3 regions of the Rhizobium sp. SU303 genome follow, and region 1 is predicted to be linked to each of the others. Evidence: predicted binding sites of a transcription regulator. Region 1 holds the regulator's gene; each other region holds the start of a gene.
The links. Region 1 encodes LexA, which represses DNA repair genes until DNA is damaged. Its sites were predicted from a motif close to TGTTCNNNNTGTGTTCNG; they were not measured.

Region 1 (2,267 bases):
GGACCGGCGCGTCCGCGAAAACGCCTTTCTGAAGCTGCCGATCATCCGGCCGTTCGTTACGGTTGCCGGTTTCTTCGGCGGCGTCTTCCTGACCTCGCTGATCGGCGGTTTTTCAACCGCGCTGTTTTCGATCGAGCATTTTCATCGCCTGACCGCCTACGGCCTGCCGGCAAACCTCGCGACGATGCCGATCATCTCCTTCATCATCATGCCGGCAGGCCTGCTGGCGATGCTGCTCATGCCTTTCGGTCTGGATGTTTGGGCTTGGAAGATCGTCGGATTTGGCCTCGATTTGGTGATCGCGGTCGCAAAGACGGTGTCCGGCTGGGGTGGCAATATCGACGTCGGCCGCTTGCCCGCCTGGTATTTCGCCGTCGCCGTGGCAGGCTTTCTGCTGCTGACGCTGCTCCGCACCCGGTTGCGCCATGTCGGCACATCGATCATCGCGGTCGCAACACTCATCCTGCTGCTTCTGCCGGTTCCCCGGCCGCCGGATCTGGTGATTTCGGAGGATGGCAGTCTCGTCGCGGTCGTCGAGGCGGCGGCAATGGCTTCCAACCGTGAAAGACCGCCGGACTTCATCTTCGACCAGTGGCAGAGAGCGCTGGTCCTGCCGAGGCATGATCCGCCGAAGATGCTGGATGGTCCTGCTATCCCGCCTGAGGGAGAAGACCGCCGCGTCAGGCTTTCCCGCGATCAGCAGAACGAAGCAAGGACCGCGATGCGGACGGCCGCAGCGGGCGGTGACGCAAACCGCTTTTCCTGCGTCAAGAAGGCCTGGTGCATATCAAGGCTTGGCAATGGTCGGGTGGTAACCGTCATCGACAACGCCGCCTATCTCGGCCCGGCGTGCGACGCGGCCGATATCGTCGTGACGTCGGTCCGCCTTCGCTTCAACAATTGCCGTTCAGGTGCGACGCTCTTCACCGGTGAGACGTTGCGCAGGACCGGTTCCATCGAGTTGCGCTTCACGGACACCGGCCTGGAGGTCGCAACCGCATTCGATGTATTGTCGCGGCCATGGATGCGCCATCGTGCCTATGACTGGCGCAGCAACAGTTTTACCGAATCCGGCCTGGCCAATGTCAGTGATATCGGCGAATGAGACCGACGAGTTTACCCTGAACCTTGACACGGTCCGGCCCGAAAATCCGGGTCTCGTAAGCTGGGTTGGCCGCTTCCAGCGCGATCGAGGCGCCCTTGCGGCGGAAGCGCTTGAGTGTCGCTTCTTCGTCGTCGACGAGAGCAACGACGATGTCGCCAGGACTTGCGGTGCTGCCGTTGCGGATGATCACGGTGTCGCCGTCGAAGATGCCGGCGTCGATCATCGAATCGCCCTTGACCTCGAGCGCATAATGTTCACCGGAGCCGAGCATGTCGGCCGGAACGACGATGTCGTGGGTATTGTTCTGGATCGCCGAGATCGGCACACCGGCAGCGATTCGGCCCATGACCGGCACGGAGACCGAGTTGGCGTTGTCGGCGACGGGTTTTGCGGGAGCAGGAGTAGCAACCGGCTGCGGCTTGCCGAGGCTGCCCTCGATGACGCTCGGCGAAAAGCCGCGCCGGGGCTGAATGCTGGGGCTGTAGGCCTCCGGAAGCTTGATGACCTCGATCGCGCGGGCGCGATTCGGTAGGCGGCGAATGAAGCCTCGCTCCTCAAGCGCTGTAATCAAGCGATGAATCCCGGACTTGGAGGCGAGGTCCAGGGCATCCTTCATTTCGTCGAAAGATGGCGGAACGCCGGATTCCTTCATGCGCTCATGAATGAAAAGGAGAAGCTCCTGTTGTTTGCGCGTGAGCATCGACGTTGTGACCTCGTGATTGAAACAAATCCAGAACAGACACTATATGTTCCATATGTGTTCCGCAAGTAGCTAAATTTCCGTAAAACTTGGCGCCAACTCGTTGAGATTTTTATTTTCATTCGCCGGATTGGGACACATCTCTTGCGTTGAGGGGCGCGCCGTCGCAAATCTCTTGCCGTTTCCAGGAGGGACATCATGAACGAGCATTCCGCCAAACCGCACCCGCTGGATCATGTCGTGCTGCCGGTCGTCAACATCGATCTGGCGCGCGAGAGGCTCGGCAAGCTCGGCTTCACCGTTGCCGCCGATGCGCGCCATCCCTTCGGAACGGAGAATGCCTGCGTCTTTTTTGCCGACAAGACCTATCTGGAGCCGCTCGGGATTGCGAGCGTCGAGGAGAGCGAGGCATCGGCGCGGCAAGGCAATGTCTTCACTGCCCGCAACCAGGCCTTCCGTTTC
Region 2 (2,267 bases), 160 kb from region 1:
GGCATCTGCCGCGAGATCAACGAAAAAGAGCATGACGCCATCCAAGGCATCATGCTCTCTCACGTCTCTCACCAAGCCAGGAAAGGCCATTGATCAGAACGGGATATCGTCGTCGAGATCCCGCGAGAAGTTGCCGCCGCCGCTGCCACCGCCGCGGCTCGGCGATGAAGCGGGCGCCGGGGCGCCGTAATCGTCGCCATAATCGTTGCCGCCGGCGCCACTGCCACGGCCGCCGCTCGCGCCGCCGCCTTCACCGCGGCCGTCGAGCATCGTCAGCGTCGAACCGAAACCCTGCAGCACCACTTCCGTGCTGTAGCGATCCTGGCCCTGCTGGTCCTGCCATTTGCGGGTCTGCAGCTGGCCTTCGATATAGAGCTTGGCGCCCTTCTTCACATATTGCTCGACGACCTTGCAAAGGCCTTCGTTGAAGACGACGACGGTGTGCCATTCGGTCTTTTCACGGCGCTCGCCGGAATTGCGGTCGCGCCAGGTCTCCGAGGTCGCGATACGAAGATTGGCGATCGGCCGGCCATCCTGTGTGCGGCGGATTTCCGGGTCCGCACCGACGTTTCCAATCAGAATTACCTTATTCACGCTACCAGCCATGCTTCTCACCCTGCCTGCCGCCCTGCCCGGCGGCGTTTAATCGATCGGCGCACCTTAAACCATCACGGACCGCCGATGCGCATGGGCGGCAATTAATCCACATGTTTATCCCATCAGAAAGCCGCATGCATTCATCAGGAATTTTGTTCTTTATTTGTTCTAGTTTATCCGTATGATCCTGTCAACAGAATCGAAAACCTTGAGCCCTTGCGGATATTCAGCCTCGACTCGCCCGTCGGCATCACTAAATAAGGGCTGTCATCCAGAAAACCAAAGCAGAGACGATGAGCGAACTGAAGACGATCTCCATCCGCGGCGCGCGCGAGCATAATCTCAAGAGCATCGATCTCGATCTGCCGCGTAACAAGCTGATCGTCATGACCGGGCTTTCGGGTTCCGGCAAATCCTCGCTTGCCTTCGACACGATCTATGCCGAGGGCCAGCGGCGCTATGTCGAGAGCCTGTCAGCCTATGCCCGGCAATTCCTCGAAATGATGCAGAAGCCCGACGTCGACCAGATCGACGGGCTGTCGCCGGCGATCTCGATCGAGCAGAAGACCACCTCGCGCAACCCGCGCTCGACGGTCGGCACCGTCACCGAGATCTACGACTATATGCGCCTGCTTTTTGCCCGCGTCGGCGTTCCCTATTCGCCGGCGACCGGCCTGCCGATCGAGAGCCAGACCGTCAGCCAGATGGTCGACCGCATCCTGGATTTCGGCGAGGGCACCCGTCTTTATATTCTTGCGCCGCTCGTGCGCGGGCGCAAGGGCGAATACAAGAAGGAACTGGCGGAGCTGATGAAGAAGGGCTTCCAGCGCGTCAAGGTCGACGGGCAGTTCTACGAGATCGCCGAGGCACCGGTGCTCGACAAGAAATACAAGCACGACATCGACGTGGTCGTCGACCGCATCGTCGTGCGCTCCGATGTGTCGGCGCGCCTGGCGGACAGCCTGGAAACCTGCCTGAAGCTCGCCGACGGGCTGGCGGTTGCCGAATTCGCCGACAAGCCGCTGCCGCCGGAAGAGACGTCGGCCGGCGGCTCGGCCAACAAGTCGCTGAACGAGACGCATGAACGCGTGCTGTTTTCGGAGAAATTCGCCTGCCCGGTCTCCGGCTTCACCATTCCGGAGATCGAACCTAGGCTGTTCTCCTTCAACAATCCCTTCGGCGCCTGCCCGACCTGCGACGGCCTCGGCGCCCAGCAGAAGATCGATCCGGATCTGATCGTGCCCGAGCCGGAACGGACGCTGCGCGACGGGGCGATCGCGCCCTGGGCCAAGTCGACCTCGCCCTACTACAATCAGACGCTGGAAGCGCTCGGCAAACATTACGGCTTCAAGCTCGGCACCCGCTGGAACGATCTTTCCGAGGAGGCCAAGGACGTCATCCTTAACGGCACCAACGACAAGATCGAATTCCACTATGCCGACGGCGCCCGCTCCTACACGACGCAGAAGAATTTCGAAGGCATCATCACCAATCTCGAGCGCCGCTGGAAGGAGACCGATTCCGCCTGGGCGCGCGAGGATATCGAGCGCTTCATGTCGGCGGCCCCCTGCCCTTCCTGCAACGGCTTCCGCCTGAAGCCGGAGGCCTTAGCGGTGAAGATCGACACGCTGCATATCGGCGAAGTAACCGCGATGTCGATCCGTGTCGCC
Region 3 (2,267 bases), 360 kb from region 1:
TGAAGTTCGGCATACTTGACCTTGAGTGTCACCGTCTTGGCGCCAATTTCATTGGCCTCGCAGTAGCCCCAGACTTTCTCGATCAGCGGCTGAAGCCCTTCGCGCGCGGGCTCAAAGGAATGGATGTCCTGCGAAAACGTGTCTTCCGCTCCGACGGATTTCCGCACCCGATCCGGCTTGACCGGACGATTGTCGATACAGCGAGCAATCCCAAAGAAATACGGTCCCGACTTCCCGAAATGCTGAACCAGAAACTCGAGCGATTGCTGCTTGAGGTCAGCGCCCATCTCGATGCCCAGCCGATGCATCTTTTCGGCGGTTGCCGGCCCTACACCGTGGAATTTCTTGACGGGGAGTTGCTCGACGAAGGCGGGGCCGTTCTTCGGCGTGATGACAGCCTGGCCGTTCGGCTTGTTGAGGTCGCTTGCCAACTTGGCCAGAAACTTGTTGTAAGAAATTCCGGCTGACGCATTGAGCCCCGTCGCCGCCTTGATGCTCGCGCGGATCTCTTCGGCGATCTCGGTCGCAATCTCCATGCCCTTCAGGTTTTCGGTGACGTCGAGATAGGCCTCGTCGAGCGACAACGGCTCGATCATCGGCGCGTATTCGGCGAAGATCGCCCGGATCTGCAACGACACGGCTTTGTAAACATCAAAGCGCGGCTTGACGAAGATGAGGTCCGGGCATTTCCGCTGCGCAGTCACCGAAGGCATGGCGGAATGAACGCCGAACTTTCTGGCTTCGTAGCTGGCCGCTGCCACCACCCCGCGGGCAGCAGGACTGCCACGGCAACCGGCATGCCACGCAGCTCCGGATTGTCACGCTGCTCGACCGATGCGTAGAAGGCATCCATGTCGACATGCACGATCTTGCGCGGCCGCTCTCGGCTTTCTTCGCCTGTCATCATCTAGCTTCCATCAGGGAGATCATTACCCAAACATGGGAAATGTGCCCCGCACTTGTCACCCTCAGGCGTCTGCATGCGTTCGCAGCCCATAGCCATGCGTCGGCGGATTTCCGCGAAGCTGACGCTTGCGCCAAAAGCTTTCACCAACAGCCTGCGCTCATGCGCGCAATGGCGGTCGCAGACACGGCAGATGAGTTCGACCACCGGGACCTTGTGATCTTTCAGTCTCGGGGCCGCATTCGTCCACAAGCCGCGTTCGGCGCATGCGAAAATATTCCTTCTCCGCCATCCGATTGAATCCGCTGGCGATTTTTCTGCTTTGCACTGGTGCTCAACTTCAGCGGGTCACATGCGCATTGACTCAGTTGTTCTATGAGAACAAATACAGAACATATTACTGTTTCTCAAGCTGAAAACGGGTTGCCGTTGAAGGGAGATCATGAACTCAGCCGCCGCCACAAACGCCGTCCTCGACGGCCTGCGCGAACAGATTGCGCACCTGGAAAGCGCCAGTCAGCGCAAGCGCGGCGTTTTGCCTTTCGGCGTGGCACAGATCGACGAGCGGCTTCCGGGCGGTGGGTTGGCCTATGGGGCGCTGCACGAGTGTGCTGGCGGCGGGGCTGGCACCGTCGATGGGGCGGCGGCCGCCCTGTTCGTGGCCGGGATAGCCGCTCGCACTCAAGGCAAGGTCGTCTGGTGCCTGACACGTCCCGACCTGTTCTTCCCGGCCCTGGCGCAGGCGGGGCTTCATCCGAACCGGATCGTCTTCGTCGAGTCCGACAAGGAGGAGGACGTCCTTGCGAACATGGAGGAGGGCCTCTCATACGGCGGTCTCGGCGCGGTGATTGGCGAGATCGTCCGGTTGCCGATGGCGGCGTCCCGGCGGCTGCAGCTTGCTGCCGAGAAGACCGGCACGATGGCACTCGTAGTGCGGCGGTGGCGACGGCAGACCGAGGCCAGCGACTTCGGCCAGCCGACTGCTGCGACCACGCGATGGAGAGTGAGCGTCATTCCAAGCGAGGAACTGCCCGTTCCAGGCGTCGGGCGGGCGAGGTGGTTTCTTGAATTGATGAGGGTGAAAGCGGGTGAGTGCGCCGAGTTCGAAGTAGGAGCCTGCGATGCCGAGGGTCGTATCGATATTTTTTCCCGATCTGCCGACGGACAGGATCAGGCGGGTCGATCCCGCTATTTCCGTTGACCAGGCGATCGCCGTCATTTCGAAGAGCGGCTCCAAGCGCTGGGTGTCGGCCGCTGATCCTGCAGCCAGGAAGGCTGGAGTCCACGTGGGCATGCCGGCCGCAAAGGCGCAGGCGCTCTTCCAGGGCCTCCGGATGATCGACGCCGATCTCGCCGCAGATGC

Region 2: uvrA (excinuclease ABC subunit UvrA) is a predicted target of LexA. The motif match lies at 751-768, and genes of this name have one in related genera.
Region 3: RlegSU303_RS08030 (ImuA family protein) is a predicted target of LexA. The motif match lies at 1,282-1,299, and genes of this name have one in related genera.

Annotation. Positions count from the first base shown of each region.
Region 1 is NZ_CP088095.1:1,970,073-1,972,339, forward strand. It holds gene RlegSU303_RS09905 (ComEC/Rec2 family competence protein) at 1-1,105, shown strand, start outside; gene lexA (transcriptional repressor LexA) at 1,086-1,805, opposite strand; gene RlegSU303_RS09915 (VOC family protein) at 2,004-2,267, shown strand, end outside.
Region 2 is NZ_CP088095.1:2,134,817-2,137,083, reverse strand. It holds gene RlegSU303_RS10705 (single-stranded DNA-binding protein) at 94-606, opposite strand; gene uvrA (excinuclease ABC subunit UvrA) at 891-2,267, shown strand, end outside.
Region 3 is NZ_CP088095.1:1,609,449-1,611,715, forward strand. It holds partial or broken gene dinB (DNA polymerase IV) at 1-904, opposite strand, end outside; partial or broken gene RlegSU303_RS08025 (hypothetical protein) at 908-1,172, opposite strand; gene RlegSU303_RS08030 (ImuA family protein) at 1,347-2,105, shown strand; gene RlegSU303_RS08035 (Y-family DNA polymerase) at 2,026-2,267, shown strand, end outside.